DNA from 4 places in the Paenibacillus sp. FSL H8-0079 genome. Region 2 is predicted to be linked to each of the others. Evidence: predicted binding sites of a transcription regulator. Region 2 holds the regulator's gene; each other region holds the start of a gene.
The links. The regulator Rex, encoded in region 2, represses fermentation and respiration genes when NADH is low (regulators of the CRP and FNR family bind a similar motif). The targets are predictions, from matches to a motif close to TTGTGAAATATTTCACAA.
Positions count from the first base shown of each region.

Region 1: MHI06_RS04050 (TIGR04053 family radical SAM/SPASM domain-containing protein) is a predicted target of Rex. The motif match lies at 5,820-5,837, and genes of this name have one in related genera.
Region 3: adhE (bifunctional acetaldehyde-CoA/alcohol dehydrogenase) is a predicted target of Rex. The motif match lies at 2,599-2,616, and genes of this name have one in related genera.
Region 4: nadA (quinolinate synthase NadA) is a predicted target of Rex. The motif match lies at 2,948-2,965, and genes of this name have one in related genera.

Region 1 is NZ_CP150300.1:884,956-892,690, reverse strand. Features, by position in the region: gene MHI06_RS04075 (DUF4317 domain-containing protein) at 1-573, opposite strand, end outside; gene MHI06_RS04070 (hypothetical protein) at 905-1,459, shown strand; gene MHI06_RS04065 (hypothetical protein) at 1,483-2,022, shown strand; gene MHI06_RS04060 (DNA alkylation repair protein) at 2,235-2,942, opposite strand; gene hemG (protoporphyrinogen oxidase) at 3,191-4,651, opposite strand; gene MHI06_RS04050 (TIGR04053 family radical SAM/SPASM domain-containing protein) at 4,673-5,761, opposite strand; gene MHI06_RS04045 (cobalamin-independent methionine synthase II family protein) at 5,923-7,083, opposite strand; gene MHI06_RS04040 (hypothetical protein) at 7,254-7,735, opposite strand, start outside.
Region 2 is NZ_CP150300.1:4,088,051-4,095,785, reverse strand. Features, by position in the region: gene panC (pantoate--beta-alanine ligase) at 1-185, shown strand, start outside; gene panD (aspartate 1-decarboxylase) at 178-561, shown strand; gene MHI06_RS18175 (tetratricopeptide repeat protein) at 655-1,302, shown strand; gene dinG (ATP-dependent DNA helicase DinG) at 1,445-4,306, shown strand; gene MHI06_RS18165 (redox-sensing transcriptional repressor Rex) at 4,525-5,178, shown strand; gene MHI06_RS18160 (amidohydrolase) at 5,165-6,469, shown strand; gene MHI06_RS18155 (DUF5590 domain-containing protein) at 6,509-7,039, shown strand; gene MHI06_RS18150 (hypothetical protein) at 7,435-7,735, shown strand, end outside.
Region 3 is NZ_CP150300.1:4,309,818-4,317,552, forward strand. Features, by position in the region: gene adhE (bifunctional acetaldehyde-CoA/alcohol dehydrogenase) at 1-2,518, opposite strand, end outside; gene MHI06_RS19255 (Crp/Fnr family transcriptional regulator) at 2,951-3,667, shown strand; one part of gene MHI06_RS19260 (IS3 family transposase) at 3,778-4,727, opposite strand; one part of gene MHI06_RS19260 (IS3 family transposase) at 4,727-5,108, opposite strand; gene MHI06_RS19265 (hypothetical protein) at 5,228-5,941, opposite strand; gene MHI06_RS19270 (hypothetical protein) at 6,138-6,869, opposite strand; gene MHI06_RS19275 (helix-turn-helix domain-containing protein) at 7,064-7,360, opposite strand.
Region 4 is NZ_CP150300.1:61,087-68,821, reverse strand. Features, by position in the region: gene nadC (carboxylating nicotinate-nucleotide diphosphorylase) at 1-273, opposite strand, end outside; gene nadB (L-aspartate oxidase) at 270-1,901, opposite strand; gene nadA (quinolinate synthase NadA) at 1,937-2,875, opposite strand; gene ftsH (ATP-dependent zinc metalloprotease FtsH) at 3,175-5,220, opposite strand; gene hpt (hypoxanthine phosphoribosyltransferase) at 5,321-5,860, opposite strand; gene tilS (tRNA lysidine(34) synthetase TilS) at 5,913-7,352, opposite strand; gene MHI06_RS00290 (serine/threonine protein kinase) at 7,397-7,735, opposite strand, start outside.

The sequences.
Region 1 (7,735 bases), 3.2 Mb from region 2:
TAATTTGATAATCGGATCGACAATAATGTTGTATTTGAATTCTCTCTCCACGTAATCAAACAAGAGCGTCTTCCGCTGCTTCTCCGTGGAATTCACGCTGCACAGAATGAACGGATGGGCGAACACCTCGTTCTTCTCACTCTCCTCCGTGGCTTCGTTTCTAGCCTTGGTCGGCAGATAATACTGTCCACGCACGAATGTAGCTACCATGTCTCGCTCAAACTTCGTATCCACCAACATTCGATCCACGAGCAGCAGCATCAGATCCTGCCATTCATCCGGATCACCCGTTACCAGAGCCTGGTGAAGCAATACCTGTGCCGGGTCCTCCGCCGCTTCCTGGAACTTCAGTTCGAACAACTTTTGATCCAAATCACCTGTCAGCAATTTTTTGAAATTGCCCATGTACAGCTCCTGCTTCTCTCTGTCCACCAGTTCGAACGGATGACGCTCCCAGTGATACACCTCATTGGTTTCCTTCGTAATATACACGTTGAGAATATCGTAAATATTCAGTAGATCGTGATCGAGTTTAAACTGCTTGCGTATATGCGCGACTTCTTTTTTATTCATGATTCGTTAGACAACTCCCACAATATATAATTTTATCTGCGTGCAGCTCTATATCCTAAAAGCCAGTGCTCCCTTGGAAGTCTTCATCTGAGCAGTAGGTCACAAATGGGCGCAGCTATGGAGTAGCTGGATCAAGCCGTTCTTGCTCTCCACTTCTGTACTCTCAGTGAGAAATTATATCATATAATGATGACGATTAATGAGAAACAATCTATGGTATTTCCCCCTTACGATCACTATCCATTTTTTGAATACGATTTTAACTGAACATAGTAACATAACCTTCAGTCTGGTAGACTAACTAAGATTACATACCAATGGAGGAAATATTGTGAAGAAATCAATACTAATTTTATCAGTTCTTGTGTTGTCCTCTCTATTAAGTGCGTGCACTGTGACCAAAACAGAGGAAACTAAACAAGTCAGTACAGTAGTATCACAGATTGAGAATACAGATGTGGTAACAGAGGAAGCATCTACATCTGATGCCGTCGAACAGACGGAGCAAGCAGCAATAGATTGGCAGACATCGATTAACGAACTAGCTAGAAGCGATCAATCACCTACAGAAAAAGTCGAAGCAACAGAAAAGCTTGCTCGGGAATACAATCCTACTACTGAAGAACTCGAAGAATTTAAGTATCATGTTCTTCAAGAATTTATGAGTTTCAATTATCTAAAAGACGGCTCGAATGCTGAATATATGTTAAGCAATCTGTTTCAATCGATTGTGTTAGAACATCACGATGTTCACGTCGTCAGGGACTTCGCTCTTGCTTTTTATCACAACACCAAAAATGTATTTACAGGTGTAGCAGATGTTGATAGCGATAGTGTGAAAGCTTACGAAGAACAATTGTATAAAGCCCTCAACCATGGAACATAATTTTCCTTATAGGAGGCATGACTATGGACATTTTCGATCATTTGAATGAATTACAAGTAGATATACGAAGAAAAAATCTTGAAGAAATTGAAGAGAAGTATTTCAATATTTGTTCTACGTTAGCTGGACCTAACCGAGCTGATTCGATTAAGCAATTAGGCTTAAATGAATATGTAAATGATTTAAAGCTATGCCTTAAACAATCAATAAAAATGGCTCAAAAACAAACAGCCCGTGCAATCTATTTTGAATACGATTTGGATAATAACTGGGATAGTACCTTCTTCATTTGTAAGGAATACAGTGTATTAGAAGATAACAATGATGATTGGGCGAGCAATTGGAATGAGGATTTGCAAGGTCCACGCTTAAAAGAATTTGCTGATATTTATGAAATAGATGGATTCGACATTAATGAAACTGCAGTCGGTTCAACCATTTACTTAATAGCAAGAACAGTAATATCATATGCAAAAGCATATCAGGTACTCTCCGATGAAAGTTCACTCGCAGTATGTATCGCTTTTCACGACCAAGACCCTATCATCAGAATTAAGGAATAGTACTAGAGAGTATACTTCTGTGAAAGTGACTGAAGCAAAGATACATATTTTCACCTTTGGTTCATTGATCTGTAGTTCCACCGCCTAATAAACACAAATAGACCGTCCCCCAAAAAGGTAACGGTCTATTGGATTGTATTTTCTTTTAGAAAATCCTAAACGTACAAAGTCACTCCTGTCTACACTGGTGTTAACGTGAACGCTCCTCGTCGCTAACACCTTACATATTTGCGCTTGAACCCCGTCCGCCCTGCATCCACTGCCTTTTGGATATTCTCGTAGGCATTCAGCAGCTTGCTCTTGGGCTTGTCCTTATTTACTTCAACAGGGCCAACGGCCTTGGCCGTCTCTACCGCCAGATCGTGCAAAGGTTGATAGGATGTAGCGACAGTATATAGGAAATTGTTCATCGAATATTTCGTTCGTTCCGGAGATTGGTGAATGGTCTTTTTCACCTGTTCCAGCATCTCCATCATTTTATTTTCGGCAAACTCAGCATCCTTTCGGCTTCCAAGCAGCCAGCAGTAACAGCTCCATCCCGCTGACATTCTCAGTTCATCCCCACTAGCAATCCACGCATCGGCAACCTCTTGCGCAATGTCTGTCTCGGCTAACGTCACAGCAACGATGAAGTCAGAGATCATGTAAAAATACGCTGCATCAATCCAACGATCGAAATCGGCTGGCGTCATCACTTTGGGATCGGCAATCACGCCCGCAAAGTACATCGCATCATAATTCCCCGTCGCGTATAATTGCTCCGCCAAAGGTTGATCCTTTTTGATCCGCTTCGCGATAGGTTTCATCGCCCCGGTTGCTACGCCAAATAGCGGTTCATGCGCACCATTGGAGATATAGATTTTTTTCGTTCGTTTTTTGCCGAGCGCCTCAAGCTCTTGCATAACCTCTTCCATGTTCATCAGGCGATAGCCCCTTTCAATATAAAATTTATATGTATAATTTAATGTTTAATTGGACCTCTTTATTTTATCACAATTGTACATCAGCCATACATTTAGAACCGACTCACACCCCCTACTTCCTGCACACTGACATGTTAAAAAAACCACAATAGCCGCCACTCCAGGGAGCCGCGACGATTATGATTAAGTCAGATAAACCATATAACTGCATGTGCAGCACATTCGTCATATTCAACATGTTTAGCCTACATCCTAGCATCCATTAACCTGCTTAACACTTTCTTCGCCATATCTTTACCTTGGGATATACAGTCTGGAACTCCAATACCCCGGTAACCGCCACCGCCGAGATAAACACCTGGCATGAGATTCTCCAGCATTGCCTCAAGCTCTCCTATCCGTTCCAGATGACCTACTTGATATTGTGGCATGGAAAGCGGCAGACGGTTCACCTCGGTAAAGATCGGCTGTGCAGATATGCCCATCATCTCTTGCAATTCACGACGTACATTGGATATCAATTCGTCGTCCGAAAGCTGCTGGTTCGTATGGTCGCGACCGTATTTGCCCACGTAGGCGCGTAAAAGGATATGCCCCTTTGGAGCCGTATGTTCCCATTTGGACGATGTCCAAGTGCACGCAGTAACCGTACGCTCCTCCTTACGGGGAACAACGAAGCCAGACGCATTAAGAGAGATTCCCACATCCTGCTCGCGATAACCAAGCACGACGTTCATCACAGACGCATATGGAATGGAACGCAGCAGATTAGCTATCGTTTCATGTGGTAGTAGCCTTGCTGCGACATGGGCTGGTGTAGCGATCACCATCGCATCTGCATGGAGCATCGTGCCATTTTCCAAATGAACAACGTAACTGTTCTCTTCCTGTACAACACCTGATATCTCTGTATTTTTTATCATAAGTGCTCTGGAAGTTAACACCTTTTCGAGATGGTTTACGACCTCTTCCAGTCCTCCACGTGCACTTAGGAACATACTCTTCTTCGCCGTATTCGCAGTTCGGGGCGATCGTGTGGCCTGCTGCTTCGGGCTTCGACTCTTGCTCACACCAAGCATGCCTACAATGAGGCTTCGATGCTTTTGTTCTGTTTCTTGCAGCATGGGAAATGTCGCTTGCACACTTAGCCCATCCGCATTACCCGCGTAGATGCCTGCCAGCAGCGGCTCTGCAATCTGTTCCAGCACTTCATCTCCCAGTCGCCTGCGTAACAGTTGACCCAGGGATTCATCTTCCGCGCCAGGCTTCCGTGGCAAAACAAGATCTGCAGCAGCGCGTACTTTCCCTCGTACCGACAAGAGCTTTGTCGTAATGAACGGCTTCCACTTTGTCGGCACGCCCAGCATAAAACCATCTGGAATGGGATGCAGCTGATTCCGATATGCAATATAGCTATGCGACACCCCCGGTCGTGTGCCGACGATTTCATTTTCCATGCCGAGTTCCTGCATGAGTTCAATGATCGATGTTTTGCGCGCGAGAAAAGAGTCCGGTCCCCGTTCAATTACAAAACCATCCCGTTTTCCAGTACGCACATGTCCGCCGAATCGATCACTTTTCTCCACTAGTACGATTTCTACATCCACATTATGCACAGTGCACAACTGATCCACATAATAAGCTGCACTTAATCCCGTTATACCACCGCCAGCAATAACCACTCGCTTCCTGCGCTCTTTTTCCATTTCACACTTCCCACCGTATCATCATTTTCGCAGCGCCGCTGGGATGTAAGCGCACGCAGGATCACTCGCCACATAATCTCCCGTCATCGCATACGCCCTTGCCCTTGAGCCACCGCACATGGTCTTAAATTCACAGACTCCGCATTTGCCCTTCAGTTGGGACTTGTCTCGTAACGTCTGCATCACCGGGGATTCCCTGTATACATCAATGAGAGACTGTTCCTTCACATTGCCACAGACTACCGGCAGGAACCCGCTGGGATAGACATCCCCCGTGTGACTAATGAATACAAAACCATCACCATCATTCACACTTTGCGGTGCACGCCCCAGCATATCCACACGTTTCACTGAGCTTTTCTCCAATCCTGCTGACGTACGCTCCTGCATCATTACCCGGCGATAGTGAGGTGCTTCCGTTGACTTCACCCCGTAAGGCATCTCATGCGCAATGTGTACCATCCACTTCATGACCTGCTCGTGCTCCTCCGGACTAATCATGTCTTTCTCCTGGCCCCTACCTGTTGGAATGAGGAAAAATAGACTCCATAGCACCACGCCCATCTCTTTCACCTTGTGGCTTATTGCCTCCAAATCGTGCAAGTTATACCGGGAAACGGTCGTGTTGATCTGAACCGGAATATGAGCTTCTCGCAGGAACTCGATCCCTTTCATCGTCATATCATAAGAACCTCTGGTTCCGCGAAAATGATCATGGATCTCGGCTGTTGACCCGTCCAGACTGAACGCCCAGCGGGATAAGCCCACTTCCTTGGCTTTGGTAATCGCTGCTCTCGTCACCTTCGGTGTCGCACTGGGTGTCATAGATACAGGAAGCTGCTTCTCCTTAATTGCGTACTCCGCCAGTTCAAATAAATCCGGACGCATTAACGGATCGCCACCCGTAAAGACAAACAACGGCTGCTCTTCCATTGCCGCAATGTCATCGATCAGTCTTTTCCCCTGCTCTGTTGTAAGCTGCCCTGGGTCGGCTCTATACTGGGCTTCTGCACGACAATGAAGACATTTCAACGCACACGCCCGAGTCACTTCCCAGATCACGATGAACGGATACTTCGCATAGTCGCGTGGCTTCATCTGAGGCATCATCATCCATTCTCCTCCTCATACACATTCCATTAAGTGTAAAGTAGTTGGCAGGGCATGAAAGTGAGATGAATCACATTCGTGTCTCATAAAAAAAGATGACTCACAGGTCCATTAACGGCCCATGAGTCATCTCTATTCATTCAAGATGGTGCTATTTCAAATTAGTTGTTCCAGTATTGCTTGGCGATCTTCTGACCTTGGTCAATCTTCGCCCATTGCTGAGCTTCACTTAATTCGTTACCGCCATCGCAGGATGCAAAGCCGCATTGGTGAGACAGCAGCAGCCGATCCTTATCGATAATTTTGGATGCTTCGTCCAACAAACGAACAACGCGCGCTTCATCATCGAGTGTGCTCGTTTTGGATGAAAGCAACCCTAGTACAATTTCCGTTTCAGGTCTGTCCTTGAACACTTCCAGGGCTTCGATCGAACCCGCGCGGTCATCATCCCACTCCAGGAAGAAACGGTCATATTTCAATTGCTTCAGGAACAGATTAGCGATTTTCACATACGATCCACCGCCCATGTTGCGGGAATCATAATTTCCGCGGCAGTTATGTGTCCACATTTTCAAGCCCAGACTATGTCCGAAGTCAATCACAGTATTGTTAATATCAATAAATTCAGTTGCGAGACCTGATACTTCATCTTGATTAATATGCTCCCCTGTAAACGGAGAGTTCGGGTTGTCGTCTGCAAACAGCTCCCACAAGCAATCATCGAATTGCAGGATTTTACCGCCTATAGCAGCGAATTCTTCGACGAATTCCTTATACGCGATCACAAGACCCTCTTTAAGCTCTTGTTTATTCTGATATACAGAATCCGCACCTCCAATGTTATCCGACCAGGAAAGCTCACCGAAAATATGGGAGGGAGACGGTACACAAAGTTTCGTTTGTTGCTCACCAGCTGTGTCTTGCAGTTGTTGGAACAGTTGAATGAAATGATGGTTCTTTCCACTCAATTTATCAGTGATGCGCAGTCCAATATCTTTGCGTGTTTCATATTTCGAAGTTCCGTCCACATCTCTGAAAAAATAGCCGTGATCCGCGATATAACGCTTCACTCCGCCAAATCCCCATACAAAGTCCAGATGCCACATCGATTTGGAGAATTCGCCATCTGTAACAACGGACAAGTTATGTTCGATTTCCTTAGCGACAACTTGTTTGATAGCCTCAGTCTCGCACTTCTCATATCCTTCGTAGTTTTCATAGAATGGATATTGGATATCATCATTATGTTCGATTTGCGTTTTATATTTCAGCAGCTCGTCCGGCCGCAATAAACTTCCTACGATCTGGAACTTATCAGTCATGTAAAAAACCCCCTCGTTGTATACCCATATCATATCACGCGGATATGAGTTAGAAGAGATACTTAAAAACCATAACTGGTTATAGTTAAAAGCTATATCCACTTGTTAGGCACATTTCAGTGAAACCGTCACCGACACAGTGTATCTTTATCCATGAATGTTATTCAATTTCACAATGTACGACGACGCAGTTCATAAAAATACTGCACAGCTGGGTGCTTTAACTTGATCTGCTCCGACATGTTCAGAATTCGCTTTTTGCCAACGCGTCTGTCCATTAAAGCCAAAATATTAAACAAGATATCATTGCTCTCCAGATTATCTTCTATAGAAGTAGATAAATACGTCGTCGCTGCAACGGTAAAATTCAATTTACTGAGTGCGGCCTGGGCCAACAAAAGCTCTTTGGCATGTACCGATATTTTTCTACTTCTTGCCATGACTTGAAGACGATCCTCGGGAATAGGCCCTTTGGAATCTTTTCGAATAGCTTCAATCTCTTCATCGTTCACAGGGATCATGATCTCCGGGTCGTTTTTGATCTCCTGCTCCGTCTGATACCATCGAATTGGGGTTGTTGTATCACTCATGTTAAGTACATTCTTTTTATCTACAGTAATATAACAATTTCCAGACTTATCAGGAGCATATC
Region 2 (7,735 bases):
TCTCACCGCTTGCAGTTATCGACTACGCCGAGATTCAGGCTTTTCCAAGTCTGGAGCCGCTCGCAGATCAGGAAGAAGTTCAAGGACGTGACGATCTGCTCATCGCACTTGCGGTGAAATTCGGAAAAACAAGATTGATTGACAATATAAGGTTGCAAAAATCGGAGGTGCTGTCCCATGTTTAGAACACTCATGAAATCCAAAATTCACCGGGCTACGGTAACGGAAGCCAACTTGAACTATGTGGGTAGCATTACCATAGATGAAGATCTAATGGAAACATCCGATCTGATGGAAAATGAGAAAGTGCAGATTGTGAACAATAACAATGGTGCACGTCTGGAAACTTATGTGATTCCAGGACCGCGCGGTAGCGGGGTCATCTGCCTTAACGGCGCAGCTGCACGTCTGGTGCAGCCCGGAGATAACGTCATTATCATTTCTTACGCCATGATGTCTCAAGAAGAGGCAAATACTCACAAACCAACGGTTGTCTTTGTAGATGGACAGAATAAACCTGTACAAACGATGAAGCAGGAAGTCCACGCAACGATTATGTAATCGACTGGTAAGGAGAATGAAATCGGTCCTTGAAGCAAAAAATGAGTACAGGTCACTGCACTAATCCATTTTTTCAAGGGTGGGGATGCATCGATGTTCCAGCATGTTTTCGCAGAAATGAACGACATGTTAGACGAAATTATCAAGAGCTATCCTTCCGCTGAAGGCCTGAACAAACAGGAATTGCAGCAAAAGTGGAACTTGCTTAAGCGGATGAGTGACGGAATGCTGGATGAATGGCTGATGTTTGAAGAAAAGATGAGCCAAGTGCGGGAGCGGGAGATGGATAAGCCCGCTTCCCTTGAACCGGAACAGGAAGCTGTTACCGCTCTGCCTGAACTCCATCTGGAATATTTCAGTCGGGGTCAGGGTTATTTCAAATTACAGATGTATCCGCAGGCGATCATGCAGTTCTCCCAGGTTGTGACCGACCATCCGGAGAGTGCATTGACTCGTTTTTACCTGGCGCTCGCGTATCTGAATCTGGAACAAATGGCGGAAGCCGGGACACATTTGCAGCAGATCATGTACCTTAAGGGTTCACCTCGCTTAAAGGGGCTTGTATGTAACGCTCTGGGCTGTATTCAAGCCAAGCTTGCGAATCCGGAAGCTGCATGTTCACTCTTTGCACAGGCCCTTCAGTATGACCCGACATTGACCGAACCACTGTACAACATGGAAGCTTGCAGGTTGAACAGGGGAAAATTGCAATATGCAAATCAGCTGACGACCCTTCATTAAGCGGGAATTCGGCGACCAAAAAACGGTGTTCCCTCCTCTGGCATAGCGGCGGGGACACCGCTTTTTTGTCAGTTAATTTTCAAATCCCCTTTTTTTTGCTATGCTGTAACATAGACTGGAATGGAAGGGACCGTACATTGCAATGAAATTTGCCGTATTGGATTTCGAAACAACCGGCACGCAGTCCGACGGTGAGATTATACAGGCCGGACTTGCCATCATAGATCATGACTACAGCATAACTCAAATATATAGTTCTTATGTGAACCCTGGTGTACCGATTCCCCCGTTTATTTCGGGGTTAACGGGTATTACCGATGAAGATGTGGCGGACGCTCCTTCACTCGAAGAGATGATGATGGAGATGGTTCCGCTACTTAACGACGTCGTTCTTGTTGGACACAACGTTGCTTTTGATTTTCACTTTTTGCAGAATGCTCTGGACCGTTGCGGTTATTTACCGTTCACTGGCCGTATTCTGGACACGATTGATTTTCTGAAGATTACGTTCCCATCACTTGGTTCTTATCAACTTGGTTATGTGTCTTCGGAATTTGGCTTTCAGCATGATCGCCCTCATCAGGCAGACAGTGATGCACTCGCGACAGCCTATGTGCTGCTCAAATGTCTGGATGAGTTAAAGGAATTACCGCTCATAACGATTCAGCGCCTCAGTGACCTGTTTGCACCAGAAGACAGTGATTTGGGTTGGTTCTTGGACGGGATGCGCAGTGAGAAGGAAGCAGAGCCGATTCAGGATCTGGACGGACATACCTATTATCGTCAGCTTGCTCTTAATGTGAGTGATTGGACCGATATTGGTGCACCACGTGATGAGCGGGAGGGTAATCCCCTTGACGGTGTAAGCTTCGAACAGTTTATGGATCAGGTTCGGGAAAACCTGAAGGATACGCTGGATCATTATGAAGAGCGCGAAGCGCAGACTCAGATGTTCAGCAGTGTTAGGCAGGCTTTGGATGAAGAGAAACACCTCTTGATCGAGGCTGGAACAGGCACAGGGAAATCTCTGGGTTATCTGTTGCCTGCTATTTACGAAAGTGTGAAGCAAGAACAGAAAGTCATGGTCAGCACGCATACGATCAACCTGCAGGAACAATTGAGAGAGCGGGACATTCCGATGCTGACCCAAGTGGTTCCGTTTCCGTTTAAGGCTGCTGTATTCAAAGGACGTGGACATTACTTGTGCCTGCGCAAATTTGAACACAAAATCAATAAACGTGAATTCGCCACACCGAAAGAGGATTATTTCACAGCCGCTCAGATGATCGTCTGGCTTACGCAGACTGAAACCGGAGATGATGAGGAACTTAACCTTAGCGGACGCGGTGGGGACTTCTGGGAGACGGTACAGAGCGAATCTGAGTCCTGTCTGGGAAGATCCTGTCCATGGTTCCGCAAATGTTTCTACCATCGCGCCAAACATGAGGCAGGGTTGTCTGACATCGTAATTACGAATCACTCCAAATTATTTACGGACGTCAAAGCAGCGCATCAGCTACTGCCAGCGTATGAGAGTCTTGTGATCGATGAGGCACATCATCTGGAGGACGTGGCTGGTAAGCATCTAGGAATGCATATGAAATATTTCACGTTGGTTCATACACTGACCCGTCTGTTTAAAGACAGTCGTAATGGTCAGCTGCCTATGCTTCGTTCGCAGTTATCCGGACATGAAAATTCGGTGCAATGGGGCTCCATGGTGGATCAGATGTTCCCGCTCGCTCTTGAGGTTAAGGAGCTATGGGATCGCATGAGTGAAGCTTTGTTCGGTCTGTTGCCTGAACGAAGTGATGCTTCACCGGGAGAAACAGGACAATTTTCCCTGCGTCTGAAGGCATCTCAAAAACCGGCCAAATGGCAGGAGTTGCAGGATTTGGAGAACCAAATCCATGTGACATTGGGCGATTTGGTTCGCAAAGGGGACAAATTGCTGCTTGAGGTAAAAGAAGATCAGGATGATTATCAATCGGATAGCCTGATCACGGATATTACAGGATTGCTGAAAGATCTGACCACGTTGAAGGAGAATCTACGTTTCTTCATGCGTATGGATGATGCCAAAACGGTGTACTGGATGGAAGCCAGCGGCCAGTTCCGCAGCAAATCTCTCCAGCTGTATGCTGTACCTGTAGATGTCAGTGCACAACTTAAGGATTTGTTTTTTGATAAAAAGAAAAGTGTTGTGCTTACATCGGCTACGCTCTCTGTGGATAAGTCATTCCAGTTCATGATCGAGCAGCTTGGTTTGCAGGAAGCCGCCGAGAATAATCGGCTATTAACGTCGATGCTGCCATCACCTTTCAACTATCGCGATCAGGCACTTCTGGTGATTCCACGTGATTTCCCGAGTGTGAAGGGCAGTGTGGGTGATGCGCACTTTGTCAATATGCTGGTGCAATCACTCGCAGAGACCGCAATTGCCACGCGTGGGCGCATGATGGTTCTGTTTACTTCATACAAGATGTTGCGACAGGTCTATGATCCGCTAAAAGAAGCTCTGTCTGGTAACGACATCTCGTTGCTAGGGCAAGGTGTGGACAGTGGAAGCCGCTCGAAGTTGACTCGCAGGTTCCAGGACGCCAAAGCTACGGTACTTTTGGGCACAAGCAGCTTCTGGGAGGGTGTAGATATCCCTGGTGATGCGCTGACGTGTCTAGCTATTGTGCGATTGCCTTTCCAGCCGCCGAATCATCCGTTGGTGGAAGCCAAGAGTGAGTTGCTCCAGGAGCAGAAGAAGAATCCATTCCTGAAGCTGTCTGTACCGCAAGCGGTCATCCGTTTCAAGCAAGGATTTGGCCGATTGGTGCGTACCGCGAAGGACAGAGGAATTGTGATTGTCTATGATACACGCGTAATTGAAGCGTACTATGGCAAATTCTTTTTATATTCATTACCTGGTCCCAAAATGGAGCACATGCTCACAGAGCAAATGGTTCCACGAATTACCGAATGGTTGGAAAAACCTGATAAAGAACAAGAATAATGGTTTTTTTGTTCGTTATATCATTGCATGACGCTACAGTTTGGCGTTAAACTTTATGAGATCTTTCCGTTTGCGAATAAAGCAGTTGCACGTAAGAACTTATAACCTAAATTACAAGGAGCATTCTGTATAAAAAGTCACTTCTATCTTTGAGTTTATACAGAATGCTCATCTTTTCATCTATTATTTTATCGTGGCCTTGGTAAGGGGGAGCAAGAATGAAATCGGATAAAATTTCGGAAGCGGTGGTACGACGTCTGCCTGTTTACTTGCGTTATTTGAGCGAGTTGCATCAGCGTGAGGTGGCTACTGTTTCTTCTCAAGAGCTTGGACAGAGGCTGGATCTGAATCCGGCCCAAATTCGTAAAGACCTGGCTTACTTCGGTGATTTTGGTCGTAAAGGGATCGGGTATGATGTATCCTATTTGATCGAGAAAATTCGTCACATTCTCAAAATTGATCAGCAAATTAATGTAGCTCTGGTGGGCGCGGGTAACCTCGGACAGGCCTTGTCCAACTACAACGCGTATCTGAAAGACAACATGAAGATTGTTGCTGTATTTGATGCATATGGACCGAAGATTGGTAGTCAAATCAACAGTTTGACGGTAAAACCAATGAATGAATTGACGGAAGCAGTGAAAACGGATAACATCCGCATCGGCATTATCACGGTTCCGGATACGGAAGCCCAAAATGTAGCCGATCAACTTATTGAATCGGGAATTGAAGCGATCCTCAATTTTGCACCAACAATTCTAAAAACACCGCCGCATATCCGCATTCATCATGCTGACTTTACGACGGATCTGCTTAGTTTGGCCTATTACTTGGAGACTGGAAAGGACGACGAGGAAGATGACAACAAATAGATGGGTAATTCACAACGGCAAATTTGCCGTAAATGAAGGCGCAACATGGAATGTGGTTCAAGGCTATATGGTTGTTGAGAATGACAAGATTGTGCATATTGGTGAGACATTGCCGGATGGAGACGAAAATTGTACCAAAGTGGATGGAAAAGGACTGTTCTTCCTGCCGGGTCTGATCAATACGCATGGTCATGCAGCGATGTCGCTGCTCAGAGGTCATGGAGACGATCTTGCGCTGCAAGTATGGTTGCAGGAAAAAATGTGGCCGATGGAAGCGAAAATGACTTCACAAGATGTATATTGGGGAACTTCGCTATCGGTGCTTGAAATGTTGAAAGGCGGAACTACCGCTTTCCTGGACATGTATGATCACATGGATCAGGTTGCCAAAGTGGTGGAGCAATCCGGCGTTAGAGCAGCACTGGCACGTGGTGTAATCGGGCTGTGCTCGGAAGAAGAACAATTGCGGAAGCTGGAGGAGTCGGCTGCGTTTGCGCGTGAGTGGAATGGACAGGCAGATGGTCGCATTACAACCGTAATCTCCCCACACGCACCATATACATGCCCTCCAGACTACATAGAGAAGCTTGTACAGGTGGCGAACGACCTAAACCTTCCCCTTCATACTCATATGTCGGAAACGCTTCGTGAAGTCGAGCAGAACGTGGCTGATTATGGACTGCGTCCTGTGGCACATCTGGAGAAACTGGGCTTTTTCTCCCGTCCATCTCTGGTTGCACATGCGGTGCATCTGAATGACGAAGAGATCGAGATTCTGGCCCGTCATGATGTGGCTGTGTCCCATAACCCGGGAAGTAACCTGAAACTGGCTTCCGGTGTTGCTCGTGTACCCGCTTTGCTGAAAGCAGGAGTTACCGTGTCACTCGGAACAGACGGACCGGCAAGCAACAACAATCTGGATATGTTCGAGGAAATGAGACTCGCTGCATTGATCCACAAAGGCGTGTCTGGTGACCCGACGGCAGTACCAGCAGGCGAAGCGTTATTACTTGGAACGTCATATGGCGCCAAATCCATCTTCTTGAACAATACGGGAGCGCTTCAGGTTGGCATGAAGGCTGACTTTATCGCCCTGGACATTGAACAGGCACATTTCTATCCACATACAGACCTGATCTCACATACGATCTACTCGGCTTCTGCCAAAGATGTGGAGCATGTATGGGTGGATGGAAAACAAGTGGTGAAGCATGGCGAATGTCTGACTATGGATGAAGAGCGCATTTTGCGTGAGTCTCAATTGGCATTTGATGGTCTGCTTGCTCGTTAATTACAGGACAGCGCATCATAGGGAAAGGAAGTTCGGCTTTTGAAGAAAAAAAAGAAGTGGATATGGATTTCGCTGCTTGCACTGGTTCTGATTCTGTTTGGACTTCAGCGTTATTACGTCTATGTCACGCAGGATCAGCGCAAGGAAGAAGCGCTCGCCATACAGGCAGCACAGGAGCAACTGGGCATTACATCCTATGATGAATTGCGAAAGTATATCTGGGGAGATAAAGAAGGCTCTGACAACATCTACTGGACCCTGATCGGTAAAAATAAGGATAACCAGGATGTCATGGTCTGGGTTAAATTCGATGAAAACAATCAACCTGCCACAGGAGCAAATGCTATACACAGCGAACTGCTGCAGAATGGTATGACCGAAGCGCAGATCCGCAATCGTTTCAGTTCTGAAGTTCCTGCGGGTGAGATTAAGCGAATCATGCCCGGAGTTGTGAATGGGATATATGTGTGGCAAGTGTATTATAAGGACGGCACGCATAACCACTATCGCTTTTATCGTTTTAGCAACGGAGAACAGGTGGACCTGGTCTACACTCTCCCGAACAGCTAGAAACAATTAGAAAGAACCGGCAGACGGATATCCGACTGAACCGGTTCTTTGTGTTGTCTGTAAACATATTTGATTTAAATAAATCAATTTCATAATACCTTTAGCTGCTTCAATCAAGGGTAGATATAGATCAAAACGATTCAATTTGTCTATATCTAGTTACAAAAATCTATTTTTAGTGAGTTATGAAAATGATTTAAATAGTTAAAATTAATAATTTATTCATATTTTCGCCTTCGAAATTGTATATACGATGTGATATACTCAGATATGTACTCAAAGTTACATTGCAAACAAATAATCCTGTCGAAATTTTCGCAGGAGTCTATGTGCACATATTCGTATTATACCAATAAGCCAGTAGGTTAGGCCAATATCTGGGAGGGGTAATTCACTTGAAGCTAAAAGTATTGCCTATTGCTTTAACTGCCGTCATTTCAGCCGTTGTGTTGTTTGGAGGTTGGTTTGTGTATCGTCAGGTGGCTATGCAGAATCCGATTGAAAAGATGGTTACCCAGTACGATGGAGTCAATGACGTTCAATTAACTATTAACCGCAATGACGTACAATTGAAACTGGATCTGCAACCCGATGTTGATTTGGGCAGACTGGTACAATACATTCACAAAGAAGGACAGACCCTGATTGGAACACGTTCACTAAAGTTGGATGTTGTGGATCATTCCAGTGAAGCAC
Region 3 (7,735 bases), 220 kb from region 2:
AGGCACGGTCTGCCAGATAATCCACATGTGCTTCAAAGTCTTTTGCATCAAATCCGATTTCCTGGAACGATTCTTCAATGCCCAAGATTTTGTTCAGGTTACGGATGGCATTGATGAGACTGGTCACACCTTCTTCTGTCGTGCGAGCAGGCAATCCCAAGATACGGGCAATTTCGGCATACCGCTCATCCGCTACAAAGTGCGAATATTTCGGGAACGATGCGAATTTGGTCGGTTTTTTCGCGTTGTAACGAATGACGTGTGGCATCAGGATTGCATTGGTGCGTCCGTGTGCGGTGTGATACTGACCGCCCCATTTGTGCGCCAAGCTGTGGTTAATGCCCAAGAATGCGTTGGCAAACGCCATACCTGCAATCGTGGAAGCATTATGCATTTTCTCACGTGCCAGTTTGTCGCCTTGCAGCGCAGATTGCTCCAGGTATTGGAATACTAGTTGAATGGCTTTAATCGCAAGTCCATCTGTGTAATCATTCGCCATAACAGACACATAAGCTTCAATCGCGTGAGTCAGTACGTCCATACCTGTATCCGCAACCGCTGTTTTAGGCAGGGAGTATACGAATTCTGGATCGACAATCGCTACGTCTGGTGTCAGCTCATAGTCGGCCAATGGATATTTGGTGTTACCTTGATTTTTATCTGTGATAACCGCGAACGATGTCACTTCAGAACCTGTACCGGATGTGGTTGGGATCGCTACAAATTTTGCTTTTACGCCGAGACGTGGATATTTGTAGATCCGTTTGCGGATATCCATGAATTTTTGTTTCAGGTCGTTGAAGTCCGTGTCTGGGTATTCATAGAACAACCACATGGCTTTGGCAGCATCCATCGGTGATCCACCGCCGAGTGCAATAATGCAGTCCGGTTGGAAGCGACGCATCATTTCCGTTCCGCGATCTACTGTCGTTGTGGACGGATCGGGCTCTACATCGGAGAACACTTCGATTGCTACAGGCATCTGGCGTTGACGCAGATAGTGCTCTACTTTTTCCACATAACCAAGTTTCACCATCATCGCATCTGTAATAATTGCCACACGTGTGATGTCAGGCATTTTGGCAAGGTACTGCGTTGCCCCTTTTTCGAAGTAGACTTTGTTCGGCACTTTGAACCATTGCATATTCACGGTACGGCGAGCCACCCTTTTCACATTGATTAAGTTCACAGCGGTTACGTTGGAAGAAGTCGAGTTACGTCCGTATGATCCGCATCCCAGTGTCAATGACGGCATGTTTGTGTTGTAGATATCCCCGATGGCACCGTGTGTGGATGGTGAGTTCACAATAATCCGTCCGGTTTGCAAACGATCTGCGAATTTGCCGATCACTTCTTCATTTGTTGAGTGGATAACAGAGGAGTGACCCATGCCGCCAAAAGCAACCACTTCTGCCGCACGCTCAATGCCCTCCGCTGCCGTTTTGACTTTGTAACAAGCCAGTACCGGGCTTAATTTCTCAGCCGACAATGGGAATTTTGTACCTACCCCTTCAATCTCGGCCACGAGAATTTTGGTGCCTGCTGGAACTTCAATACCGCACAACTTCGCAATACTCACCGCAGATTGACCAACAATCGCCGGGTTCACCGCACATTTCTCGGCATTAATCGCTCCTGCTGTCAATTTTACTGCTTCATCTTTGTTAACAAAGTAACAGCCATTTGCGATCATTTTTTTCTTCACTTGATCAAAGATCGGTTCTTCAATGATGACCGCTTGCTCGGAAGCACAGATCATGCCGTTGTCGAAAGACTTCGACAAGATCAAATCCGTAACTGCCTGATTGATATCCGCGCTTTTCTCGATAAAGCAAGGTACGTTACCCGGTCCTACGCCCAGTGCAGGTTTACCACAGCTGTACGCTGCACGTACCATGCCTGATCCGCCTGTTGCCAGAATGAGAGCCACATCATTGTGATTCATCAGTTCGTTCGTACGATCCATGGAAGGATCATCAATCCACTGAATACAATCTGCTGGTGCACCATGTTTCACAGCTGCTTCCAGTAGAATTTTAGCAGCTTCCCGGCTACAATTCTGTGCAGATGGGTGGAAACCGAAGATGATTGGGTTACGCGTCTTGATGGAGATCAGTGCTTTAAACATCGTCGTTGATGTTGGATTGGTCACTGGTGTGATCCCCATGATGATGCCGACCGGCTCCGCAATTTTCTGGAAGCTCTCATATTCGTTATCTTCAATCACACCTACGGTTTTGTCATACTTGATGCTGTGGTACACATATTCTGTTGCAAATATATTTTTGGTGATTTTATCCTCATACACTCCGCGGCCTGTTTCTTCTACGGCCATTTTGGCGAGCATCATGTGTTTATCCAGACCCGCAAGCGCCATTGCTTGCACAATCCGGTCAATCTGCTTCTGGTCCATCTTCATGAATGCGGCGTGTGCTTTATTCGCTTTGTCGATTAACGTTTGAATATACTGACCTGCTGTCGGTTCTTTTGCTGGGGCGACTTCGTTCTTTACAGCCATCTCCCTCATCCTCCTAAAGGTTCGTATTAGTTTGTCTCTCTCGTTTACATTCACATCGTACCATAGCCAAAAACGTAATCATGTGATTTTTTTCACAAAGTATAACAAATTTAAATTTAGTTTTGTAATGTCCGCTAACAAGTTGATTTCCACTTCCTATAATAAATGTTGTACTATCGAACACATCCTTCCCTAATAAAAGTGAATTTAATCACAATGTTTGAAATTTCGCCATTTTTGATGCCTTCCCATGCCCCCTAAAAGGTAAGTTTAGGTATATACTGAACTTAAAAATTGAACCACCGCAATTTGTACCGTCCTTCCTCCCGGCCGAGATGACCCTGATCAGGACGGCAACGGTTTGCGGCGAACCTCGGAGGCTACTGCAAGTTACAGAAGGTCGTCCGACGGACATAAAGGGGAGATAGACTTATGAGAGAACTAACGACTGTACTGGAAAAGCGCGGCAATACCAATTGTTTCTCGGAAGCGAATTTCAACCATCTGCTGGTTACCATGAAAGATAGAACCTATCCCGAAGGTACCCATCTGTACTGGGAAGGAGACGTCTCCGACAAACTTTATTATATGAAACGGGGTCGTGCCCAGATCACCAAATCAACTGATGAAGGTAAGGAACTGATCATGTACATGTATCAGTCCGGTGATATGATTGGTCAGGCCGATCCCTTCTTCGGCTCCAAACACAGCTTCTCAGCGGAAGTACTGGAAGACAGTGAGATTGGTGTACTGGAGCACAAAGACCTGGAAATGCTGATATGCCAGCATTGTGACTTTGCGATCGACTTTATGAAATGGATGGGCATCCACCACCGTTTGACACAGACCAAGTTCCGGGACCTCATGTTATATGGCAAACCAGGTGCGCTCTGTTCTACTCTCATTCGGTTGTCGAATTCGTATGGTGAGCCTCACGGAGAGCATGTCATTATACACAAAAAAATTACCCACACGGATCTGTCCAATATGATTGGAGCCACCCGTGAAAGTGTAAACCGCATGTTAAGCGATCTGCGCAAGAAAGATGGTATAGAATATGACAATGGCATGATCGTCATCAAAGATCTGAAGATGCTGCAAGGCATCTGTCACTGTGAACTTTGCCCGAACGAAATCTGTCGTATTTAATGTTTGAATATGCTAACAAATGTTTGCTTTCAAAACAAATTCATCAATAAAAAAAGCCCAGTTCTCTGCATATAAAGTGTACCCTTTGTAAAGGACATTTTGAAAAAAAACTAGGCAACTTGTTGAAGCTGCTGTCTGTATTTTACAGGCGGCAGCTTTTTCAAATTCCATTGCCCTCGATAATGATTATAGTACGTCATATAACTCTTAATTTCTCGTTTTACTTCTTCTAATGTTTCGCATTCTTTGATATTCGTTTCATCCTTAAAATGCCCAAAGAATGATTCTTGGGGAGCGTTATCCCAACAGTTTCCTCGTCGTGACATGGATTGAGTTAACCCCATTTTTTTCACTACGGATTGGAATTGTGGGTTCGTATAATGAAAGCCTTGATCGGAATGGATTAACGCATCTTTTGTGATATGTCGGTGTTTCTTCAATTGATGAAGCGTGTTCAGCGCAATGTCTATGCGTAACGAAGAAGACACTTCATACGCTAAAATCTCATTCGTCTGTGCGTCTTTCATGGTTGATAAATAAGCTCGCTGGTTGCCTTTGTACGTTAAATAGGTGATGTCGGTTAATAACACCTTTCCCGCCTCGCCTGGCTTAAAATTGCGCTGTAATTCGTTTGGACATGTGCGATGTTCTTTCGTTGCTTTTGCCATTCTACGGGCTGGATTAGCCTTTCGAATGGGACAGATGATTTCAAATTTCTTCATGATCCGACGAATCCGCTTCAAGTTGTACGTCATCTTGTACTGATTTTCTAATGTCATTTTAATTTGGCGTGCTCCTTTTTTACGTCCACGGAATCGATAGGCCTTTAAAATCATTTCCTTTACCATCTCATCTGCTTCGGCTTCAGCTATACGCTTTTGCGCTGATTTTTCAGTGAAGTAATTGTAATAACCCGAACGTGATACTTCCATAATATCGCATAGATAGCTGACCAACCGCTTCAATTTATACGTTCTGATCGTCCGATAAATGAGTTCAAACTTCAGCTCTACAGCCACTTTTATTTCTTTTTCAACATCTGCCTTTCGAGTAGATCGAGCTTTTTTAGCAGTTCATTTTCCGCTCGTAACAATTGATTTTTTGCTTCTAATCGTTCAATCTTTTGTTCTAATGTTAATTCACGTTCCGAAGGGCGACCTGAATTCGTTTTACGTGTATCCTGTAAGCCTTCTACACCCGCTTCACGATACGAAGCACGCCAACGTTTTCCAGAAGAACGGACACGCTCTAAACCAATACATTCAACATCTAAGCCCGCTTCTTCAAAAATGTCTCGTGGCAGTTTACCCTGTTCATTTTGTGCAATGAAATGGCGCTTAAATTCATCGGTATACGTAATCGCCTTTTCACTAACAGCGATCACATTTGGATTCCGTTTTAGTTGTTCTTGTTCTTTCTTCGTCAGTAATCTTTTCGTCATAACATTTCCGCTCCAACATCGTTTTTTTTCATTATAAACAAAGTACCCTATAAGATGGGCTTTTTTCAAAGTGTCCATCTTATAGGGTACATTTTATAGAGATTGGGCTTCTTTGTATGCTAGGATGCATTGGTCAATTCAAGCTTTACCGCATCACGTGGATTCAATTTCATATCCAAACCATTTTCCATTAATTCCTTATCGTTCACCATAATGACCCACCGCTGATTCATGCGGGGCGTAACATTCTCGACGGAAACGACGAATTTGTTGTTCTCCGACATTCTCACAATCCCGCTGGACTTCAAAACATCGCGAACTGTACATTCCTGGACATAGACGCCAGCATATTGACGATTAAGAGTTGGCATAATGTTGCCACCGCTCACCTTGAGTAACGTTGTCTGATATGCAACGCCATCCCCCCCAATGTCAGCGGCTTTCACGTAAATGATCACTTCATCTTTGGCATGAAGCTCCATGTCCCAATCTTCCTGTTCAATATCCTTGCCATTCAATTTCACAGCCCAGCTCAGCGAAGAATCAAGAGAAACTTCACCCACGGATTGGATCCGCTTTCCATCTGCTGTAAAATCAACGAGTCCGCTATTAAGTAATGCTTTTTTGAGTGTCAAACCCTCACTAAAATCTCGCTTAATGGACTTCGTTGCATCAGGCAAAAACGTACTGCCATCTACAGCCACTGTAATCGTATTCGCTGTTTCCGTCTCTTTGACAATTGGCTGCTCTGAAGGCTGCGTCTCACTACATCCCGCCAAGATCGCCAGAATGAGCAAACATACACCTATGTAACCGGGGATTTTCTTCTTCATGTAGGTAACACCACCCTGCGTAAAATCATTCACCCTGTTGTCCATAACCTCTATTATGGCACAACACTCAACAAAAAAAAGTGTCAAAGCCGTTACTTTTATGGCGCGTGCCCTCTAGACAGGGCTTGTACAACAAAGAGAGCCTGCACACAGGCTCCCAATCTAAATCATTTTTACGTTATCATTGGTTACGTTATCATTGGACACTAGCCTGCATGTATGTCCGTCCTCCATCGCCATCTTTCAGATATGGATTAAGCCCGAAGAACTGCTCCTCAGATACGTATACCCCTGTCAGCAATCGCCCTTCAAGCAATCCACCGTCCACCTGCACGCAGCATGAAGGTGCGTCTACATACTCCTGATACAAAGGAATCTGCCCATATTGTTGATGGACCTTGAATACCTTGCCTTGCTCATGCAAAGGCCGTTCCGAGAAATAGGTAGGCACAATATAACGGGCAATGACATCCAGTTCCTGCACGCTATAAAAGGGTTCATCACCAAGCCATGGCGCAAACATTCGAATCTTCTCATATTGTGACCAGACAACCGCCTGAATCAGCATTTCTGCCTGAACCAACCGACCTTCTCCCACATCTAAAGCCAATTGCTTAGCATGCATAGTTTCTTCCATCTGAGACATCGTTGAATCAGGTTGTCCCAGCTCACATCCGATACACTTCCAGCCCCTGGACGTTTGAATCCATTTTTGCAGCACCGCCGGAGCTAATTTCGGACCATCGCTGTTCACAGAATGCGTATTCACTTCGGCAAGATCATCCTTAACCGAACGGGAATATGCTGTGCGCTTAAACAACTCTGCAGCTTTTTTGTAAATTAGATGGACTTGAATGGATGCGCTCTCAAGTTCTGCAATATCTTTTTTGCCGTAGCGTACTTCATGGGATAAGCTTTCTTCTCTCATGACAAGTGGGCCTCCTTCGCTCCGGCCGTCTGTGGCCATTTTCTATAGATTATACTACAACTCATGACAACATGTGCATAGCCCAAGAGAAAAACGCCGATCAACATAATACTTAAGACAAAAACCCCTGATTTCCACGGAAATCAGGAGTCTATGTCACTCATGCAACGAAAGTGGGTGATATTGCTTATACGTTAGTCAACCCACTGCTCAGCCCAGTCTTGAATTTGATTCATGACGGGCTGGAGCGCTCTACCTTTATCCGTCAGTTCATATTCAATACGAACTGGCGTCTCGGGATAGACGTGACGAACCAGAATACCTTCACTCTCCAGATCTTTCATCCGTTCGGATAACATCTTATCACTCATGGATGGAATCAGATTGGAGATATCCTTGAATCGCTTCGAACCACTCATTAACGTTTGAATAATTAAACCATTCCAGCGCTTGCCCAAAAACGAAAACGCCGTCTCAAAACGCGGACACATCCGCAAGTCTTGACCTTCCACATTAATCACCTCTTTAGAGATCACTCAACTTACATTTTGTTAGTATATTTCATAATAACATATTTAAGCTTCAAAGAAAACGCCTGCAACTAAAAAGTTTAAATTTTAGAAGCATAACATCCAAAATGGATCATACATCCCAGTATACATTACACGCTGCGTCGTAACCATGGGAAATATCGTATAACTTCCCCATAGTACTATCTTACCCAAAAAGAACCCAACTGCCACAGTCATCATTGACTTGGAGAAGGGTTCCTTCGTGTACATTATCAGTATAAGTTCAACTAAAGCATATTTACACTAGCACTGCGACGTCAGAACAACTTTCCGATCGCTATTATCCCCAGATTT
Region 4 (7,735 bases), 2.7 Mb from region 2:
TCCCTCTACCTCGGCCAAAATCGTTCCATGCGTGACCTTGTCTCCGTCTTTTACCTTCGGTGTAAATACAAGATCAGGATCAACGACCTGAAATACGAGTTCGGCTACGGTCATGCCTGCAATAATACCATTATCTTTAGCATGTATGATGGCCTTGGATTGGTTGCCTGCTGGGATCGTCACACTTGTTGTAACGTCACCTGCGCCAACATCTTCACGAAGCCAGTTTTTAATCGATTCGATAAGTCCATCATTATATCCGTTCAGTATCATGACATCAATTCCTCCACAATCGCTTGTTCTCGCTGCTGCAGACTATGCTTCTGCCACACGACATCATCACGTGCCGGGAAATCCTCACGATAGTGAGCTCCCCGACTCTCCTCGCGGTGTAATGCTCCGCTAGTAACTAACCAGGCACAAGTCAGAAGGTTGGCATACTCCAGTTCTTCCTTTTGGGTAAGTGTCTGATCAAAAAATTGCAATTCCTGTTGCAGCTTGTCCATGGCCTTATGCAGGTTCTCACCGTTCCGGCGCAAGCCGACCTGACGAACCATCATTTTCTGTAGTCGCAAGCGTCTTTCGGATATAGGTTTTTGCTCTTTCATGATCTTGCTATTCATGTCCACAGATGCGGTCGAAGTTCCTCTTACTTGTAGTGAACCGAGCAGGGAAAGTGATTGAATACGATCAACAATTCTCCGGCCAAATACAATCGCTTCTGACAAGGAGTTGCTTGCCAGACGGTTAGCTCCATGCACTCCTGTAGAAGATACCTCACCACACGCGAATAACCGGGAGATGCTGCTCTCTCCACTAAGATCCGTTTTCACTCCGCCCATCATGTAATGGGCAGCAGGTGCAACGGGAATCCAGTCCGTTGTCATATCCAATCCATAACGCATACAAGTCTCATATATGGTAGGGAAACGATGCTTTATCATCTCCGGCTGTTCATGTGTAATGTCCAGATACACAAAGGTGCTGTTGGTAGACTCCATCTCACTAACAATCGCTCGTGCCACGATATCACGCGGTGCCAGTTCGAGCTGGGCATGATATCGATCCATGAAGCGTTCGCCCTTCACATTACGTAAATATGCTCCCTCACCACGTACGGCTTCTGACACAAGGAAACGTGGTGCCCCCGGATAACAAAGAGAGGTGGGGTGGAATTGGATAAATTCCATGTCACGAACGACAGCCCCAGCCCGGTAGGCCATGGCTACACCATCGGCAGTAGCTACATCCGGATTCGTCGTGTATCGGTACAGTTGTCCCGCCCCACCAGAGCAGAGAACGGTTGCCTGTGCCTTCACGAACACTTGCGATCCATCTTCCTTCTGAATCAGAGCACCGATGCATTCCCCTCGATCTCGATCCGTAATCAGGTCAATCACAAAGTGCTCATCCCATACTTCAATTCCAGGATGTTCATTCACTTCGACCGCAAGCGCACGTACAATCTCATATCCCGTTGCATCCCCGTTGGCATGCAAAATACGGCGGTGGCTATGCGCACCTTCCTGCGTCAACGCCAACTCGCCGTTCTCCAGGTCAAACAACGTACCCAGACGAATCAGTTCCTTCACTCCGTCCGGACCCTCATTCACCAATACCTCTACCGCCTCGGAGCGGCATAAGCCCGCTCCTGCAACAAGTGTGTCCTGTAAGTGGTAAGCAGGTGAATCATCTTCAGCAATAACCGCAGCGATTCCTCCCTGCGCATACCTGGTGTTACTTTCTAGTAACGACTTCTTCGTGATCATTAATACACGTTGTTGCTCACTTGCCTTAATGGCGGTGAACAGACCAGCAATCCCTGAGCCTATAACCAGTACATCCGTCTCTACCATGGGTAGCGCAGACAGATCAAAATCAACTAAATATTGCGGTATCATGTTATTCACCTGTCTTGGAGCAAGAGTAGCGCATTCTACTTCACCAATAACATGCGCTCTAGTGATTCTCTGGCTTTGTCGGCAACGGCCGGTGGCACATAGATTTGCGGCTTCATCGTTTCCAGGCATTTCACCAGTTTCTTCAAGTTGTTGACCTTCATGTTAGGACATACGAGGAACTTGGTCGCAAAATGAAACTGTTTATCCGGACTATCCAGACGAAGCTGGTATCCGGTACCATCTTCGGTACCTACGATAAATTCCTTCGCTGATGAATTTTTGCAATACTCCAGAATGGCTGTTGTACTGCCTACAAAATCACCCATCTCTACAACCTCAGGACGACACTCTGGATGGACAACAAACTCTGCATTCGGATGCTTGGCTCTCATCTCCACCACATCTTTGACTGTGAGCATATCATGCGTGTTGCAGTAGCCTTCCCAGATAATCATTTTCTTGTCTGTATGCTGCTGCACATAATGTCCCAGGTTTTTATCTGGTACCCAGATAATTTCGTCGGAATCCACCGATTGAATAACTCGAACTGCATTCGCTGATGTACAACAGATGTCAGTCTCTGCTTTGATCTCAGCCGAGGAATTGATATACGTAACCACCTTGGCATTAGGGTGTTGTGCTTTCAATTTGCGTAGTCCATCCACATTCACCATATCTGCCATCGGACAACCCGCACGCTCATCCGGAATAATAACTGTTTTGTTCGGCGCCAGAATTTTAGCGCTTTCACCCATAAAGTGAACACCACAGAATACGATCACATCTGCATCTGTTTGTGCTGCCTTCTGGGCTAATAGAAACGAATCTCCACGGAAGTCAGCAACCTCCTGTACCTCGTCACGCTGGTAATAATGGGCAAGAATAATGGCATTACGTTCCTTCTTCAACTCCATAAGCCGCTCACGCAGCTCGCGGTTCATCTCAGCCTTGCGCTCTAAAGCCAGAGCTTCCACCTGTGATCCTCTCCTTTATCGGGACAGCGTCATGCGCTGTTTCGTAGGGCTAACCTAAGTCGTTATCTTCGCTTGAGAAACGAATCACAAGCGGTTTAACAACTAATTTACACAACGTTCATGACTCTGTCAATAAATGAAAAAGGTCCAGAACAGCGCTGTAACCACCCGTTTGCTAACTGGTTCGCCATCTAACTCCCGTTTATCTTTATCTATCCTCTTTTAAAATAATGGACAAAAAAAGAGAGCCCGAGGGCTCTCCTGATCTCACCTGCTGTCCTAGCCAGATGTATTATACATTAAGACGTTGGCTTCGTTCCGCCATCATCCGGGTTATTATTATTACCCTTTTCCAGATTCGGAGCTTCGTTCGGAATATCTCCGGCTGGTGGCTCAGGCGTTTCATCTTTACCTTGAATGCGGACACGCACATCACCGATGTTGTCGATGATAGGCTCTCCGCCCTCAGTTGGCGTACCTTCACCATCATTGTCGTTCTCTGCTTTTGGAGTCAAAGAACCTGTCTCGATCAATTGCTTGATCTGATCCATTTCCAAAGTCTCAACCTCAAGCAAAGTTTGAGCGATCAGATGCATCTCTTTTGAATGTTTAACAAGCAAGTCCTTACATTTCTCATAACATTCATTGATAAAGCGTTGCATTTCCTGATCAATCTCGTAAGCAATGGAATCTGAGTAATTCTGTTCATGACCGATATCCCGACCAAGGAATACCTGTCCTTGTGAACTTCCGAATTGCATAGGTCCCAATTTCTCACTCATACCGTATTCCATAACCATGCTGCGAACAATACCTGTCGCTTGCTGGAAGTCACTGTATGCACCAGTACCAATTTCTCCGATGAACAATTCTTCAGCTACACGACCTCCGAGGAGTCCGGTTACTTTATCAAGCAGTTCCTGCTTGGTAACCAGCATACGGTCTTCTTTTGGCAACATGATTACATATCCACCCGCACGTCCGCGCGGAATAATGGTCACTTTATGTACCATATCAGCATGTTCGAGGAAGTATCCTACAATGGTATGACCTGCTTCGTGATAAGCAACGATTCGTTTCTCGCGATCACTGATGACACGGCTTTTCTTCTCCGTACCAACGATGACACGGTCAATCGCTTCGTCAACTTCTTTCATGGAAATATCTTTACGGTTACGACGTGCTGCAAGCAATGCCGCTTCGTTCAAGAGGTTTTCCAAATCCGCACCAGAGAAGCCTGTTGTACGTTTCGCGATAATATCCATCTTCACATCTTTGGTCAGTGGTTTATTACGGGAATGTACTTTCAGGACAGCTTCACGGCCTCTTACATCAGGGCGGTCAACCGTAATTTGACGGTCAAAACGTCCTGGACGCAGCAAGGCAGGGTCCAAAATATCTGCACGGTTCGTTGCGGCTATGATGATAATACCTTCGTTAACTCCGAATCCGTCCATCTCAACGAGCAACTGGTTGAGTGTTTGTTCACGTTCATCGTGACCACCACCAAGACCAGCACCACGCTGACGTCCTACAGCATCAATCTCATCGATAAAGATGATACATGGGGCATTTTTCTTCGCATTTTCAAACAAATCACGTACACGTGATGCACCGACACCGACAAACATTTCCACGAAGTCGGAACCTGAAATAGTGAAGAATGGTACACCCGCTTCACCGGCTACGGCACGAGCGAGCAATGTTTTACCGGTACCTGGAGGCCCTACAAGCAATACGCCCTTAGGAATCCGTGCACCTACTGCTGCGAATTTCCGAGGATCCTTGAGGAAGTCTACAACCTCAACAAGTTCCTGTTTCTCTTCGTCAGCACCCGCAACATCTTCAAATGTAACCCGCTTCTTCTCTTCGTTATAGAGACGAGCACGGCTTTTACCAAAGTTCATTACTTTACCGCCGCCGCCTTGAGCCTGATTAAACAGGAAGAAGAACAGCAGGAACATAATGATCAAAGGAATAAAGGAAGTCAGCAACGTCAACCAGATGCTGTCACCTTTCATTGGCTCCTGATGATATTGGAAATTGTTAGTTTCACTTGCAGCTACAAGTTCACTAATTGCCTCATCTGTAGGAGGAATATACGTTGAGAAATTTTCTGATTTGGCGCCATCAGGTGCCTTCTTGTATTGACCGGTCACGAGGTACGTTTGACCGTTGAATTGAACCGTCAATTCAGAGACATTGTTGGCTTTGATCGCTGTACGCAACTGATCATATCTAGGATTATCGGTGGCTTCGCCGCCATTGCTGACGAACTGGACTATCCCCACCACAACTAAAAAAAGAATCAAATAAAAACCAGAATTCCGGATGAACCGATTCATCCCCTACCTCCTCTCGAGACACTTTAATTATTTTAACATAGCCCGACATGGCTTCTCAACAGAAGCCAAGAACAGCTCAAGGCTTGGGTCGGGCAGGATATTAGCTACTGTAGACTTCCGGCTTCAAAATCCCGATATAGGGCAGGTTCCGGTACTTCTCGGCAAAATCCAAACCGTAACCAACGATGAACGCGTCAGGAATGTCAAAGCCTGTGTAATGAGCTTCCAACTCAACTTTACGGCCTGAAGGCTTGTCGAACAGCGTAACCACACGCACCGATTCGGCACCGCGGTTCTCTAGCAGTTCAATCAGATAGCTGAGTGTAAGTCCGCTGTCGATAATATCTTCGACAATCAGGACTTCCCGTCCTTCAACGGATACATCCAGATCCTTAATGATTTTGACAACACCTGATGACTTGGTGGAAGCGCCATAACTGGATACCGCCATGAAATCCATTTCAACAGGTACCGTTATGTTTTTAACCAAATCAGCCATAAATATAAACGCACCCTTGAGCACACAAATGACCAAAGGATTGCGGTTTGCATATTCGGCACTTAGTGTTGCGCCTAATTCCTTGACTTTAATCTGAATTTCTTCTTCACTGATCAATACTTCCTGAATGTCGTTCTGCAACTGTGCGAACCTCCTAAGTTATACTATGAAAGCCTTACCTGAACCATAACCACTACCCCTGAATCGCTGAATCGCCTACAGTCATGTACAGGATTGCGGAAGTGCCCTCCCTGACAGGAGCCACATTGGACCGTCGAACACCCGGTAACCAGATGATATGACCTGCTCCATCACATACCACAGGAATACGTGGACGAACAGATGGGGGGATTTTCTCATCGATGAAAATATTTTTCACCTTTTTGCTTCCGTTTAATCCCATCACTTTCATGGTATCTCCAGGTAACCGTGAACGCACAACCAGCGGCATAAGCAGTTGATCCGCATCAAACGCGGCTTGATCCGCCGATTCTGGTACATGATAGTCCTCGGGACTCACCGGCATCAACCGAATATATCGGTTAATCTCGGTGAGTGAAAGCTCATAAGTTCCACTCCATTGCGCAAGACGATACTCGTAAGATTGATCCTGTACGTCCGTCCGTATGCCAAAAGAAATCAGATTATACTCCCGAGTGCAGGCGAGTGTCTGTCCTATATCCAGGCTCCAGGTCGTCACATGGGTCTCCATGACCTTGCGACGAATGGTTTCTATACGGGTAAAGTCGACAAAATCACTGTCCAAAGGCAGATAATTCAATATTAGTTTAATCAACCTTCGTTGTAAAGCGACATGTAACTTCAAGAAGGAAGGCACCTCAAAGGTTTGCCTTCCGCCGTTCACCTGCACTAGACACCTGTATGTGTCATATGCACTCTGCTCCATGAAATCGTCTTCATCACCCACAATTTCGGCAAGCCGATTCAATGACGGCGTGAGTTGTCCATTATACTGCCCCAAAAAAGGAAGCACATCCAAGCGAATGGCATTACGCCGATATTTACGCAGGGAGTTGCTCTCATCATTGAAATACATAAAACCCTGGGTATTACAAGCTTCTACAAGGTCTGTCTTGTTTATACGAAGGCATGGACGAATAAGTTCCACATTTTTTTCTCGCCTTTTAAACTTCATTCCTGCGAGTCCCGACAAGCCGGTTCCACGAAGCAAATGAAGCATGACCGTCTCTGCCTGATCATCCGCATGATGTGCCAAAGCGATGCTTGCCGCATTATATTTGGAAGCCACTTCGTGCAGAAAGGCATATCGCTTGTTGCGGGCCGCTTCCTGTGGTCCTTGACCCGTAAGCTCCATATATGAAGGAACATCGGCCTTGGTCCATTCAAAAGCAATACCAAGCTGCTTTGCCAGTTCCATCATTTTCTCCGCTTCATCATCAGATTCACTCCGGAAGCCATGATGCACGTGGGCACAGATCAATTCAAGTGGCACATGTCGCTTGCTGATCTCGTGCATGATATGCAAAAAAGCCACCGAGTCCGGCCCGCCCGATACTGCGACGACAATCCGATCCCCGGGAACCCATAACTGATGCTCTTCCGCTGCATCCAGCACGTTATTCACCAGCATGTTCCAGCGTAAAGCCTCCATACCTGTTCCTCATTCCTTGCGTTATGTATATGCACCCTCACAGATCAGAAACGTAGTGCATAGATGAGCACCCCAATAAGTAATATCACAGATACAGCAAATGCGTTCTTAAGCCAGCGCGGTGTTGTACTTTTGGAACGACGACGAAGAGGCGTAGGGCGTGCCATCATTTCCTTCCATCCTTGTGCCGCATGGCCTGCATCACGAAACTGACCTCGTAAGGCTTGTATCGTCCAATTGCGAAAAGGACCCAGTCGTTCACTGCGCTCCACCAGCGCTACGAGCTGATTCACACTTCGCAGTTGCGGCAAACCTTCGGTTGCAAGTGCCTTGAGCGCGTCTGCTTCAAGTACATGAATCAACAATAATGCAAAAGCAAATAC